Linked DNA regions of Youhaiella tibetensis. The protein of the gene in region 1 interacts with the protein of each later gene in a pairwise test. Links are inferred from orthologs where the notes say so. Each region holds a gene or a part of one and is shown on either strand. Other genes may lie near its edges.

Region 1 (7,309 bases):
ACTGGCCAGCCGGTCCGAAACGCGCGCCCGCATCTCGGCGGCTGCCGCCTTGGTATAGGTGAGGCACAGGATGGATTCGGGCGTCACGCCCGAAAGCAGCAGCCGCAGCACGCGCTGGGTGAGCACATAGGTCTTGCCCGAGCCGGCATTGGCCGCCACCCAGATGGAGGCCGATGGGTCCGCCGCCAGCCGCTGGCGGTCGCGCGTGAGGGTCGAGACCTTGACCTGCCGGCTCATTCCTCGTCCCCCTCGAGCAGCGTCCATTCCTCGTTGCGCGCCAGGTGGTCATAGGTGCCGCGATAGCGGCGCGTCACGTCCGGGCGGATGCGGGCGGCCATGGGCCGGGCATCGGAAAGCAGGAATTCGGTGACGTGGCGCTGCAAGCGCCGCCCCACCTCGTCGGCCGCGCCCATGAGCGAAAAGCCCTGGCCCGGCTTGAAGTCGGTGGGCTTGAAGGCTTCGGGGCCGGCCGCGATCTTCATATAGATGAGGGCGCTGCTCTCGCGCGGCTCCATGCCCTCGAACGCCCCTTCCCGCGCCATCGCCGCTTCGAGCAGCAGTTGCGGGGCGTCGAAATTGCGCATGTCAGCCGGTGTGGGAACCGAGCCGGTCTTGAAATCGATGATCTCGAGCGTGCCGTCCTTGAGCACGTCCAGCCGGTCGGCGATGCCCACGAGGCGGAAATTGTCGAGGAGGGTGAACGTCCATTCGCCGGAAACCTCGGCATGGCGCGATGCGATGCGCCCGTCGCGGTCGCGCTCGAAGGCCAGGAAATCGCGGGCCGCATGCTCGAACCGGCGCAGCCAGATATCGCGGCGCTCTGCCACCGCCTCGAGCCCTGAAAACGCTTCCCGCGCCATGGCGTTGAGCGTTGCGAGCGCTCCGGCGGCGTGGATATCGTGTCCTTCGATGATGAAGCGGGCGAAGACCTCGTGGATCATGGTACCGCGCTCGCGCACCCCCACCTCCTCGCCCAGGGGGTCGAGGCGGCGCAGCCCGAGCACATGCTTGGCGTAGATGTCGTAGGGCGAGCGGAAAAGGGTTTCGATTTCCGTCACCGAGAGCCGGCGCGGCCGTGCCGCTGCGGGCGGACGGGGCATGGGACGCAGCGCACCGCGCGGGCTCACCACCGTATCGAGCGAGCGTGCCGCTTCCAGCCATACCCGGCCCTTCTCGCGCAGCGCCTTGGCGTCCTCGCCGATGAAGGCTTCGAGCCGCTGGAGCAGGCGCGAGGGCAAGGCGGGGCTGGTTCCCATGCGTTGCGCATAGGCGACGATGACTTCGCCATTGCCCAACGCCATCTCGAAGTCGTGGGCGGCCAGCCCCTGCTTGCGCTCGGGCGGTTCCAGTCCCGCCGCCAGGCGCATGCCGCGGCTCAGCCACGGGCCGGGATCGGCAGTTTCCGGCCAGATGTCCTCGTTGACGCCGGCCAGGATCAGCAGGTCCGGGCTTTGCAGGCGCGCTTCCAGTTGCCCCCAGATGGAGATGTCGTCGCGCCGTGGCTGGGCATTGCGCACTTCGAAGCCGGCCATGAGCTTATAGAGCACCTGGTCGAGTCCGGTTGCGGGCAACAGCGGCCCCTCGCCCTCGCGTCCGCCGAGTTCTTCGGCCCAGGCTTCCAGTTCGCTGCGCCCCGGCATCGGGCCGGGCGCGGCCACCCGGGCGAAGGCCTCGGCCAGCGTGCGCGCCAGGAGCGCGGCCGAAAAGCGCGTGTCGCTTTCGAGCAGGGCGCAGACCGGGGCGATGGCCGTCTCGAGGGCATCGAGGAGCGGGGCCAGCCGCTCCTCCTCGCGCCGTTCGGCGACGAGCGCCCGGATGCCGGCGAGCCCCGGACCCGGACGCCGGCCGCGCAGCACCCGCGTTTCGAGAATGTCGGCGAGGCGCGCCACCTGGGCCCGCTCGAGCCCCAGCACCGTGGCGCGACTGCGCAGCAGCGCCACCAGGTCCACGGGTGCAAAGCCGTTGGCGGCAAGGCTGAGAATCTGTCGCACCAGTCGTCCGGCGGGCGCGTGGAAGAGGGGGGAGCCGGCGGCGTCGTCCACTTCTAGCTCGAAGCGCAGCAGTTCGGCCGCGATCCGGCGCGCCAGGTTACGGTCGGGCGAGACGATGCCTACGCTTTTGTGCGCCATCAGGGCGCCGCGCGCCGCCAACGCAATGGCGCGCGCTTCCTCATCGGCCGTCCGCGCGCCCAGGATCGTGATGCCCTTGACCGCCTCGGCCATGCGCGGCAGTAGCGCAGCGCGGGTCTGCGCCCAGCGGGCAGTGCCGTTCGCCAGCGCCAGGGATTGCCGGATGACCTCGGCCCGCACGCCGGGCCGCCCGAGCTCGACGACCGTCGATGGCGGCGTCCCAAGACGGCGCAGCAACTGCGCCAGCCCGTATTGCGGATGGCCGTGCGGAGCTTCCTCGGTCCTGAGCAGGGCCTCGTAGTCGAGGTCGGGATCGAGGCCGGGCAGCACCAGGGCCCCGCGCGGCAGCCGGCTCAAGGCGCCCAGCAGGTGCGCGGTGGCCGGGATCGAGCCGGTGGAGCCGGCGGCGATCACCGGGCGTTCGCCGAAGACGAGCGGCGCCGTCGCGGCCTGGCGTTCGAGCCGCAGGTTGCGGATGGCGCTGGCATCGGCCTTGCCGCGCCCATCCAGGATCGCCGGCCAGGCTTCGAGCGCGATGTTGAGGAAGCCGAGCACGCGCTGCCAGTTCTCGGCCAGTTCGTCAGGCGCCAGCGCCTTGAGCGCCGAAGCCGGCACCTGCTCGGTATTGAGATCGTCCACCACCTGTCCCAGGCTGTCGGCGAGCGCCAGGATTTCGGCGGCGTTGGGCGGGGTGGAGAGCGTCTGGGCCCCCTGCTCGGTCCTGGACCAGGCTTCGATGAGGCGAGCCAGGATCAGGCGGCGCTCGAGGCGCGACACCGGCTGGGGGAGCGGATCGGCCTCGATCGGGGGCAGGAACGGCTCCTCTTCGGGCGCTTCCCCGCCGAAGGTGCGGATGTCGGGCATCAAGCCATGGCCGCGCTCGGCAAAGGCCCGGGCGAGCGCAAGCTGGGCGCGCCGCGTCGGCAGCACGATGGTGATATCTGAAAGCCAGAAGGGGTTGTCCTCGCCGCGCGGCCAGTCGCCCAGCAGGGTGCCATCGAGAATGCGTTCGGCCAGGGTCGGCAGGAACGGCGTATCGGGGGCGATGGAATAGACTTTCGGCTGGCTCATGCCGAAGCCAGCAGATGGTCGGCTTCGGCCAGTCCCTGGACGTCTCCGACATGGAACCAGGGCGCATCGAGAACTACCCCATAGAGGTGGTTGCGCTCGAGGTTACGGTCGAAAAGCGCCGCCAGCGAGAACGCGCCTTCGGGTGCCCCCTCGAAGACCGAGCGCGCCACCAGCGCGACACCGCCATAGATCACCGGCTGGCCGCGATCGAGAGTGACGTGCGCATCGGGCGCCAGGCAGAAATCGTGGCTGCGGCGGAAGCCGTGGGCGCGCCGGGGCTGCACGCAGAGCAGCACCATCTCGGGTCGTTTCTCGGCGAAAAGGTCGATCATCCGCCCGATCGGCGCGTCCGAGCCCTCGGGCCAGAAGGCATCGGTATTCATGATGAGGATAGGGTCGGTGGCCAGCAAAGGGAGGGCCTGCCGCACGCCGCCGCCGGTGTTGAGAAGCTCGGGCTCGTTCGACACGGTCAGCCCGCGCTCGCGGGCGGCGGCCTCGATCTGGGGCGCCAGGTGGTGGGCGTTGATCACGAACCGGTCGAGGTCCTCGTCGCGCGCATTGGCGATGACCCGGTCGAGCAGCCTCTGTCCAGCCACTTCGATCAGCGGCTTGGGCGTGGTTTCGGTGAGCGGGAGCATGCGTTTGCCGTAGCCCGCGGCAAGCAGCATCACATCGGGTTTGAGTCGGGTCATGGCCGGATTTGACCGTGCCCGGAGGGGGAAGTCCAGCGGAGTTCGGCAGGCACGATCAGCCGTTCGGTTTCTCGAGGCTCCGCTCGTCGCCGAAGGTGACGGATGCCTCGCGCCCCTCGCCCGAGTGCGGGACGGAAAGCTCGACGCGCACGCTCGCCTCTGCCTCGATTTCGGGCGAGCGCTCCGCCCATTCGACGATGACGATGGCGTCCGGATCGTCGAGCAGCCCGAGTTCGCTCACGTCGCCCGCCGCCGCCAGCCGGTAGAGATCGGCATGGATGACCGAAAGGCCCTTGCCCTCGTAGGGCTGGACCAGGGCGAAGCTCGGCGAAGGCACGTCCATGCGCGGATCGCCCATCAGCGTGCGGATGATGGCCCGGGCGAGCGCGGTCTTGCCGGCTCCAAGGTCGCCTTCCAGCACCACGAGATCGCCGCGGCGCAGGAGCGCGGCGAGCGCCGCTCCCAGTTGCGCCGTCGCCGCATCGTCGGGCAGGAACACCATGGCCTATTCGGCGGCGCCGGCAAGCGCGGCGGCGTCGCGCGGCAGGTTGACCACGACACGATTGCCGCGCGGTTCGCGCTTTTCCATGGTGATGGTGCCGCCATGGAGATTGACGAAGGTGCGCACGATGGCAAGGCCAAGCCCGGCGCCGCGCTGGCGTCCCGAGCTGTGCACGGGGTCGAGCATGGCCGCCTTCATTTCCTCGGTCATGGGCGCCCCGTCGTCTTCGACGATGAACAGGAGGCGCTCGCCGCGTTCCTGGACCAGGAGGCGGATTTCCCCGCCCGGCTCGGAGAAGCGTGCCGCGTTCGAAAGCAGGTTATAGAGCACCTGCACGAGGCGGGTGGCGTCCGCCTTGATCGGCGCGATGCCCTCGGGCACCTCCACCGCCAGCTTGAGCTGGCGCTCGCCGTTGATCTCGGGGAAGGTGGCCGCGAGCCCGGCCCGCGCCTTTTCGACCAGGGTCTGGATGTCCACGGCATCGAGCCGCAGTTCGGCGATGCCGGCATCGACCGTGGCGAGGTCGAGGATGTTGTCGATGAGCACGCCCAAAGTCACGCTCGAAGCGCGGATATAATCGGTATAGGCGCGCTGCTTGTCGTTGAGCGGCCCCATGTCCTGGGACGAGAGCAGGTCGGCGAAGCCGATGATGTTGGTGAGCGGGGAACGCAGTTCGTACGAGACGTTCTGGACGAACGCGTCCTTGAGCCGGTCGGCGGTCACCAGGGCGTCGTTGCGCTCCTTGAGCACGCGGCTGTAATTGGCGCTGTCGGTGACGTCCATGAAGGTCATCATGGTCTGCCCGTCGGGCAGGCGCGTCACGGCATAGTCGATGAGGCACCCGTCGGCGCGCGCGATGCGCCCCGTGGTGTCGGCACGCATGGGGTTGAGGTCGATGATGCGGCGCTTGAGGTCGCGCCAGATCGAAATCCCATCCTCGGGCATGACCTTGCCGCAGGCCTCGGCGATCTGGTCGATATGCGGGTTAGTGCCCAGCTCGTTCATCGGCAGCTTCCAGAGCTTGGAAAGCTGCGGGTTGGAAAGCGTCAGGCGGCCATTGGTGCCGAACACCGCCACCCCTTCGGAGAGGGCGTTGAGGGTTTCGCGCTGAACGCTGGAGAGCGACTTGTTGAGGCTTTCGAGCCGCAGCCGCGCGGTGATGTCGTCAAAGACATAGATGACGCCGCCCTTGGGGCCGGCCGGGGCGGCGATGACCTGGATAGTGCGCCCGTCCGGCAGGTGCCAGGGTTCGCGCTCGGTCGGCTCGGTGAGCTGGTAGGAGGTCAGGTGCTTGGCGCGCCATTTGTGATAGTCGGGTTCGTTGGGCAGCATGCCCTCGGTTCGCAGGCGGTCGAGGATCGAGCGCTCGTCCATGCCCAGCTTGAGCCATTTGGGGTTGAGGTTGAAAAGCTCGGCATAGGCGCCGTTGAACTGCACCAGTTCGCGCGCCGCGTTGAAGATGGCGATGGGCGTGGAGAGCACTTCCATGACGGCGCTGAGCTGGCTGACGCCGGGCTCGAAGCCTTCGCCCAGTGCCGGGGCGACCGCCGGCTTGTGCGGCTCGAAATAGCCGGCGCGACCGCCGGTGAGCGGGAACTCCACCAGTTCGTAGCCGCCGCCCGCCGTCGGAAACGAGACGGTGCGCGATTGCGGCTTGTCCCCCAGCCCGACGCTGTCGAGCAGTTCGGGAATCTCCCCGTCGCCGACGGGCTTGCCGAGCGTGCGGGCGAGCTGGAGATAGGCCGGGTTGGCATAGGCCAGCTTGTTGCTGGCGTCGCGCACGAAGGCCGGGCACGGCATGAGCGCGAAGATGGCGCGGGCGCTCGAGATGTCGGCGCGCAACGTCTTGTCGTCGAGGGCGGCGGCGGTCTGGCGCTGCAGGAGCGTCGGGCGCAGCCGCACGGCAACGGCGCCGCCCAAAACCCAGCCGGTGGCCCGCAACTGGCGGCCGTCCGAGCTGGTAACGCCCATGTCGAACCCCTGCCCATCGACCCGCAGGGCCTCGAGGACTTTGGCGAGCGTCGCCGCCTCTTCGGGGGGCAGCCAGGAATGGAGGTTGAGAACGGTTTCAGCGCGACGGCCGGGCGGCAGCACGGCGGCGGCCTGGCCGAGGAACTTCGGTTCGGACGCGGCTTCGCTCCAGAGCACGGTGAGCTCGCGCGTGCCGGCAAGCAGGGCCTCGTATTCATCGACGAGCGCGCGCAGGCCCGAAATCTGTTCGGAGGTGCGGCTCTGGTTGAGCCGGTTGTCGCGCTTGGTGTTGCGCAGGGCCACCATGGCCATGAGCGCGAAGGCCCCAGCGCCTATGGCGATGGCCAGCGGCAGGGCGCCGACAAGGGCGCTGGCCGTATAGGCGTTGCCGGCCTGGGCGAGGGCTGGCGTGGCGGCGAAGATTGCTATGGGGGCAGCCACTAGGAGCGGCGCTGCTCTCAATGCGAATCCCCGACGTTTCCGGAAATCTTCCGGCACCATGCCCTACCTCTTAAAAGAACGCTTTGCTGATCGCTCCAGGACCGCAACAACCCTGGAGAACGCCTGCTACTGCCCAACGCGCCAATGATGCGCGCTTCCGGCGGCCGTGACCCATGACCACCGAATCACTTCACAATACCGGGGTGGGGAATCGGGAAAAAGAGTCTGTGTGACAAGAGTTTTGCTAATCGGGGCTTGCCAGGGTCGCGAAGCAGTCAGAGCCGGGCGAGCGTCAACGGATCGAACCGCCCGTTGCAAAAGGCATTGATGGCCGTTTCGAACACCGGATGCTCGGGCGAGGCCACCGCAAACAAAGTCATGGATGAACAAAATTTGAGGGCATCGATCTCCCCGAAGATGTCCTCGGCGCGCATTCCCAGGTGACGGTTGACCATGTTGGTGCATTCGATCAGCCGCGGCCCCAGAACGGGGTGAATGACGTA
Region 2 (7,466 bases), 2.2 Mb from region 1 along the record:
GGTGCGCGAGAGCGGACCGGAAAGCCGCAGGGCTTCCAGCACGAGGCCGCGGTTTTGCCGCCGCACCGTATCGCTGTCGCTCACATGGCGCGCCAAACGCCGTTCCTCCCAGCGGTTTCCCGCCCGTCGATACCGCACCAATGATTTATTTCGGGTATCGAAATTGATGTTGACTCCCAAGTCCGTGGCATGGCAATCATTTTTTCGAGCATTGAAAGAAATGCTCTTTCGGCCAGATGCCGCGCCTGAGGAGGGTGGCGCTGGTGCGTTTGGGTGGCGGCCTGAGCCGCCGATGGGAGGACATCATGAAGAAGTTTCTGGCGGTCGCGCTGTCGACGACCGTTTTGATCAGCACGGCCAGCATCGCGTTCGCGCAGGAGATGGTCGTGGGCGTGTCGTGGTCCAATTTCCAGGAAGAGCGCTGGAAGACCGACGAAGCGGCCATCAAGTCGGCGCTCGAGGCAGCCGGGGCCAAGTACATCTCGGCCGACGCCCAGTCGTCGCCGACCAAGCAGCTTACCGATATCGAGAGCCTGATCTCGCAGGGCGCCAATGCGCTCATCGTGCTGGCCCAGGATTCGGACGCCATCGGGCCGGCCATCCAGGCCGCGGTTTCCGAGGGCGTGCCGGTGGTCGGGTACGACCGACTGATCGAGAACCCGCAAGCCTTCTACCTCACCTTCGACAACAAGGAAGTGGGGCGCCTGCAGGCCAAGGCCGTCTATGACGTGGCGCCCAAGGGCAACTACGTCTTCATCAAGGGCTCGAGCGCCGATCCGAATGCCGACTTCCTGTTCGCCGGCCAGATGGAAGTGCTCAAGGACGCCATCGACAAGGGCGACATCAAGAATGTCGGCGAGGCCTATACCGATGGCTGGCTGCCGGAAAATGCCCAGAAGAACATGGAGCAGTTCCTGACGGCCAACGACAACAAGGTCGACGCGGTCGTCGCCTCCAATGACGGCACCGCCGGCGGCGCCATTGCCGCGCTGGCGGCCCAGGGTCTGGCCGGGTCCGTGCCGGTTTCCGGCCAGGACGGCGACCACGCCGCGCTCAACCGCATCGCGCTCGGCACGCAGACCGTCTCGGTCTGGAAGGACGCGCGCGAGCTGGGCAAGAAGGCCGCCGAGATCGCTCTCGAACTCGCCAAGGGCACGGCCCTCGACAAGGTCGAAGGCGCCACCAAGTTCTCGGGCGGCCCGAAGGGCGTCGAGATGAACGCGGTGTTCCTCGCTCCCGTCGCCATCACCAAGGACAACCTCAACGTCGTCATCGACGCCGGTTGGGTGACCAAGGATGTGGTGTGCCAGGGCGTGCCTGCGGGCAAGGTTGCTGCCTGCAACTGATCTGCCGGATAATAAGCTGACCGGGAGGGCGGTGCCGCGGCCATGGTTGCGGCACCGCGCCTCTCAACAGGTCAGCACGCAGGGGAGTGAGATGGTCGATCAGCATGCCGCACCGGCAAGCCAGCGCGTTTCGAGCGCGGGCATGGGGCCAATCCAGAAATTTCTGACCGCAACCGAACTCGATACGAGACTTCTGGGCATGATCGGCGCGCTGCTGCTGATCTGGCTGGGGTTCCATTTCCTGTCGGGGGGCGTGTTCCTGACGCCGCGCAACCTGTGGAACCTGTCGGTGCAGACCGCCTCCGTTTCCATCATGGCGACGGGCATGGTGCTGGTCATCGTGACGCGCAATATCGACCTTTCGGTCGGCTCGATCCTGGGCGTGGTGGGCATGCTCATGGGCGTGATGCAGGTGGATATCCTGCCGCGCTACCTGGGGCTCGGCCATCCCGCCATCTGGATCCTGACGCTTTCGTTCGGCCTCGTGGTCGGCATGGGCATCGGGGCGCTGCAAGGCATCATCATCGCTTACCTGCGCGTGCCGGCGTTCATCGTGACGCTGGGCGGCTATCTCATCTGGCGCGGTGCGGCCTGGTGGGTCACCTCGGGCCGAACCGTCGCGCCGCTCGACCAGACCTTCCAGCTCATGGGCGGCGGGCCTGCCGGTTCCATCGGCTTCTGGGCGAGCTGGATCGTGGGCATCATCATCTGCGTGGGCATCGTCATCAGCCTCTATGTGGGGCGAAGGCAGCGCCATCGCTTCAATTTCCCGCAACGTCCGATCTGGGCCGAGGTCGTGCTGGGCGTGCTCGGGTGCGGCGTGGCGCTGGCCGCCGTTGCGGTCGCCAATGCCTATCCCTGGCCCTCGCGCATTGCGGCGAACTACGCTGCCGCCAATAACCTGACCGTGCCCGAGGGCGGGCTCTTCATTTCCCACGGCATCGCCATTCCGGTGCTGATCGCACTGGGTGTGGGCATCGTGATGACGTTCATCGCCACGCGCACCCGCTTCGGGCGCTACGTCTTCGCCATGGGCGGCAATCCCGAGGCGGCGGAGCTGGCAGGCATCAATACCCGCTGGGTCACGGTCAAGATTTTCATCCTCATGGGGGCGCTCTGCGCCATAGGCGCCGCCATTTCCTCGGCGCGCCTCAACGCCGCGACCAACGCGCTGGGGACGTTCGACGAACTCTACGTGATCGCTGCCGCGGTCATCGGCGGCACGTCGCTGGCCGGCGGGGTGGGCACCATCGTGGGCGCCATGATCGGCGCGCTGGTCATGCAGTCGCTGCAGTCTGGCATGGTGCTGTTGGGCATCGACAGCCCGCTGCAATCGATCGTGGTGGGCATCGTCCTCGTTCTCGCGGTGTGGCTGGACACGCTCTACCGCCGCAAGTCCAACTAGGGGTACCGGTTATGCTGGACAAGAAGACGCCGCTCGTCGAACTGGAGGACATCAACATCTCCTTCGGCGGCCTGCACGCGGTGGAGAATGCCTCGCTCGAACTCTATCCGGGGGAAGTGGTTGGGCTGCTCGGCCACAACGGCGCCGGCAAGTCGACCCTGATCAAGATCCTCTCGGGCGCCTACAAGCGCGACAGCGGCATCATCCGGATCGACGGCAAGGAAGCCACGATCAACAATCCGCGCGACGCCAAAGGCTACGGCATCGAGACGATCTACCAGACCCTGGCGGTGGCCGATAACGTCGATGCGGCAGCTAACCTCTTCCTCGGGCGCGAATTGACCACGGCCGTCGGCACGCTCGATGACGTGGCGATGGAGGCCAAGGCGCGCGAGGTCATGGGCCGCCTCAACCCCAATTTCCGCCGCTTCAAGGAGCCGGTGAAGGCGCTTTCGGGCGGGCAGCGGCAATCGGTGGCGATTGCACGCGCCATCCTCTTCAATGCCCGCATCCTGATCATGGACGAGCCGACGGCGGCACTTGGGCCCCAAGAGACGGCACAGGTCGGCGATCTCATCAAACAGCTCAAGTCCGAGGGCATCGGGATCTTCCTCATCAGCCACGACATCCATGACGTCTTCGACCTGGCGGACCGCATCTGCGTGATGAAGAACGGCAAGGTGGTGGGGACGGCCAATACGGCGGACGTCACTAAGGACGAAGTGCTCGGCATGATCATCATGGGCAAGGTGCCGGCGGGGGCGATCCCGGGCCCGGGGGCGCTCAAGGCCTGAGGGGCGACCGGGGAACCGCCGCTTCGGTTTCTTGTTGTGCGATAAGGCGCTATCGTTCGAGGGCGGCACGAGGAGCGGCCATGAGCGAGAGCAGGTCCCATAAGCGCCACAAGCGCTACCGGTCGTTCTACCTGGCGGTGGTCGTCGGCCTCGCGGCCTTCGCGCTGTCGGCCATTTTCGTCTCTGCCCAGGCGATCACGGTGGGCAGCATCGCGTTCTTCATCGTCTACCTGGTGATGGCGCTACGAAACTTTCCCGGCATGTCCCCCAAATTCCTCAAGCTGCATGCGGCAGAATCCGACGCTCCGGTGATGCTGATCTTCGGCGCCACGCTGGTGGTGGTCGGGACGGCGGTGTTTTCGTTGTTCCAGCTGATCAATTCAGGTGGTGCAAACGACGTGTTCCGTCTGACCGGTGCGGTGCTGGCGGTCATTCTCGGCTGGTTCATGGTTCATGCGATGGCTGCCCATCACTATGCCTACGAATTTTACGCGGTACCCCAGGCCAAATCCGACAATGACGATGCGGACGCGGTGGTCGGCGGGCTGGATTTCCCCACCGGAAAGGAGCCGGGCGGCACCAGCTTCCTTTACTTTTCCTTCGTGATCGGCATGACGGCACAGGTCGCCGACGTGGCGATCACTTCGGTCCACATGCAAAGGCTGGTCGCGTTGCACGGCATCTTCTCGTTCTTCTTCAATACCCTGATCATCGCCGCGACGGTCAATCTCGTGGTCAATCTGGGCTCGTGAGATGACGGAACTGCCAACCATCTACGTCGATGCCGATGCCTCTCCGGTCAAGGAAGAGGTCAAGCGGGTAGGGGAGCGCTACGGGCTGGTGGTGGTGTTCGTCTCCAATGGCGGCATCCGGCCATCGCGCGATCCCATGGTGCGCACCGTCGTGGTGCCGCAGGGGGCCGACGTGGCCGATGACTGGATCATCGAGCATTGCCAGCCCAACGATCTCGTCATCACCGCTGATGTGCCGCTGGCAAGCCGGGCGGTGACCGCCGGCGCCCACGTGCTCGGGCCGACCGGGCGAGAATACACGCCGCAGTCGATGGGCATGGCGCTGGCCATGCGCGACCTCAAGCAGCACCTGCGCGAGACCGGGGAGATCAAGGGCTACAATCCCGGCTTTTCCGCCAAGGACCGATCGGCGTTTCTCGTGGCGCTGGACAGGGTTGCCCAGCGCGCGGCGCGGCAGGCCCAGGGTTAACGGCGCCGTTGTGAGGCCGCGCAAAAAGCGTAGCCGAATCAAAGTCGGTAGGCCGCGTGGCACCGTTTATTAACCATGCTGGGTAACACTCCAGGCAGTCTCATGCCTTAGGTGTTTCTCCCGTGTCGAGCCTGCGTTTTGCCGTCCTTGTTCCGCTCGTTGCCCTTGCGATGGCAGGCTGCGCGCGCCCGCCCAAGGAAACCGAACTGGCTGCGCCTGTTACCGCCACCCCGGCGATGGCACGGAGTTACGTGGCCTTGCCCGAAGTGACGCCGCGGCATGTGCCGCGCGGGACGCTCGCCGGGCGCAGGCTGGTGGTATCCTCGGCGGCCGAAATCCAGCTCCGTCCGGGGGAGGTGATCCTCACCTTCGACGACGGGCCGCGCAAGGGCAGCACGGAGTCGATCCTGGGCACGCTGGACGCCTTCAACGTCAAGGCGACGTTCCTGATGGTCGGCAAGATGGCCGACAGCTATCCCGCCGTGGCGCGGAGCGTCGCCGATCATGGGCATTCGATCGGCAGCCACACCTATGGGCATCTCAACCTCGCCAAGGCCTCCCAGGAGGAGGCGATGGCCGATGTCTACAAGGGCGAGGCGGCTGTGGCGCGGGCCCTCAAGGGCTCGGGCGGGGCGCTTTCACCATTCTTCCGCTTTCCCTACCTGGCCGAAACCGGCCTGGTGCGCGCGAGCCTGGGCGAGCAGAACCTGATCGTCCTCGGCGTGCAGGTGGATTCGCAGGACTACCTCAAGTCCTCGCCGCAGGAGGTCATCGACCGGACGCTGGCGCGTCTCGACAAGCGTGGCAGCGGCATCATCCTCTTCCACGACATCCACCCGGTGACCGCTGCGTTATTGCCCGAGTTCCTGCAGGCGCTTGCCGACAGAGGCTACAAGGTCGTGCAACTGGTGTCGCGCGATCCGGGGCCGTTCGGCGAAGACCTGGTGACGGCCAGCACCCAATGAGCGGGGGCTAGCGCGCGGCCGTTGCTGCGAACAGCGCGATGGCGGTGGCGTTGGAAACATTGAGCGACTTGATCGGCCCGGGCATTTCGAGGCGCACCATCTCGTCGCAGAGCCCACGGGTCTTTTCGCGCAGACCCTTGCCCTCAGATCCCACCACGATGGCCATCGGGCGATTGTCGGTGCGCGGCTTGAGCGGCGCTTCGGCTTCCGAATCAAAGCCGAGCACTAAGAGCCCGCGCTGCTTGAGCTTTTCGAGCGCGTCACCCAGGTTGCGGACTTCGATCAGCGGCACGAGATCGAGCGCGCCCGAGGCGGATTTGGCCATGACACCAGTCTCGCGCGGGGCGTAGCGGGCCGTCGTGATCACTGCATCGGCGCCGAAGGCACAGGCTGTGCGCAGGATCGCCCCGACATTGTGGGGATCGGTCACCTGGTCGAGCACCACGACCAGGGTCAGCGGATCGATGTCGTCCAGTCCGAAACGGTTGACCGGGTCGACCTCGAGCGCGACGCCCTGGTGTACCGCTTCCCCGCCCAGCAGCCGGTCGAGTTCCTTGGGCGTGGTCTCCTTGACGGAGACCTTGCCGATCTCGCCGCTTTCCTTGAGGCGCATCAAGCCGTTGGGCGTTGCCAGAAGCTGGCGCTTGCTGCGGCGCGGGTTGTCCAGCGCCGCCCGCACGGTGTGCAGGCCATAAAGATAGACGGGCCCGTCATTGGGGTCGTGGCGGGGCTTGGGCGGAAACTTGTTGATGCTCATGGTGCTGCCTACCGCCTTTGGCCTCGGCCAGCAAGGGCGAGCGCGCCATGGCTGTGAGCGGATTGGTAGAAACGGAAGAATGGGTGTTGACAGGCGCGGACCCGATCAGCATAAACCGCCCCGTGGTTCGGACAGCCCACCGTCCTGATCACTTACGGCGTTCACAGCGCATAGCTGGCTGTGGAGGGGTGGGAGAGTGGTTAAATCCATCAGACTGTAAATCTGACCGCTTAGCGTACACTGGTTCGAATCCAGTCCCCTCCACCAACCCGCCCTTTCCTGAAAATCGTTGAACGACTGGTGATGGATCGCGGTGACGTACCGTAGCTTCAATCCGTCGTTTCAGTTCCGACCTCGAGTACGATCTTGCCTGGCCGATGCGGAGCGCCGGCCAGCATTTCATGGGCACGCCTAACCGAGCGCAGTGGCAGGATCTCGCCGATCGCGACGTGGAGTTTTCGCGTTTCCACAAGGCCGGCGACATGCGCGAGACGTTCGGCCGTCACATCGACGAGAAAGAAATCGGCCTTGACCCTGTGCTCGGCTGCCAGAGCCTGGTCGGGCGGGGAGACGGAACTGACAAGCCGCCCACCGGGAACGAGGATGTCGAAGGAGGCCGTCTGGGTCACGCCGCCGACCGTGTCGAGCACGACATCGGCATATTTGACGCGACCCGCGAACGGCTCGACCGACACGTCGATGACGTCATCGGCACCGAGAGCTTCCACGCGCGCCACATCGGCAGAAAAGCAGGTTGCGACGACTTGGGCCCCGGCGGCCTTGGCCATCTGGACCGCATAGGCTCCCACATTGCCGGCCGCGCCATGTACGAGGACGCGCTGGCCGAGTTGGATCGCGCCGTAGTCAAAGACCATGCTCCAGGCCGTGACGGCAACAACGGGTATCGCTGCCGCCTCGATGTGGCCAAGCCCTGCGGGTTTGCGTTGAACCGATCGGCTTTGGCAGACGGCGTACTCG

Evidence for each region.
Region 2: the proteins of tsaE (region 1) and rlmB interact in binary tests that used the Escherichia coli proteins (3 or more experiments, as listed by UniProt). The link is inferred for Youhaiella tibetensis from one-to-one orthologs.

The regions. Positions count from the first base shown.
Region 1 is NZ_CP041690.1:534,715-542,023, reverse strand. Bases 2,672-5,367 are described here. They hold tsaE (tRNA (adenosine(37)-N6)-threonylcarbamoyltransferase complex ATPase subunit type 1 TsaE), read right to left. Parts: upstream 4,395-5,367; coding sequence 3,948-4,394; downstream 2,672-3,947. Other genes in these bases: FNA67_RS02695 (sensor histidine kinase), read right to left, coding at 4,398-5,367; FNA67_RS02705 (nucleotidyltransferase family protein), read right to left, coding at 3,197-3,892; addB (double-strand break repair protein AddB), read right to left, coding at 2,672-3,200. Outside these bases: double-strand break repair helicase AddA, read right to left, coding at 1-237; more of addB, read right to left, coding at 234-2,671; more of FNA67_RS02695, read right to left, coding at 5,368-6,806; FNA67_RS02690 (DUF1810 domain-containing protein), read right to left, coding at 7,082-7,309. UniProt on the Escherichia coli protein: Required for the formation of a threonylcarbamoyl group on adenosine at position 37 (t(6)A37) in tRNAs that read codons beginning with adenine.
Region 2 is NZ_CP041690.1:2,774,009-2,781,474, reverse strand. Bases 4,614-7,466 are described here. They hold rlmB (23S rRNA (guanosine(2251)-2'-O)-methyltransferase RlmB), read right to left. Parts: upstream 6,489-7,466; coding sequence 5,739-6,488; downstream 4,614-5,738. Other genes in these bases: FNA67_RS13480 (NADP-dependent oxidoreductase), read right to left, coding at 6,818-7,466; FNA67_RS13495 (polysaccharide deacetylase family protein), read left to right, coding at 4,889-5,731; FNA67_RS13500 (YaiI/YqxD family protein), read left to right, coding at 4,614-4,766. Outside these bases: FNA67_RS13525 (ROK family transcriptional regulator), read right to left, coding at 1-84; xylF (D-xylose ABC transporter substrate-binding protein), read left to right, coding at 306-1,346; FNA67_RS13515 (sugar ABC transporter permease), read left to right, coding at 1,489-2,751; FNA67_RS13510 (ATP-binding cassette domain-containing protein), read left to right, coding at 2,763-3,545; FNA67_RS13505 (DUF1345 domain-containing protein), read left to right, coding at 3,626-4,297; more of FNA67_RS13500, read left to right, coding at 4,299-4,613. UniProt on the Escherichia coli protein: Specifically methylates the ribose of guanosine 2251 in 23S rRNA.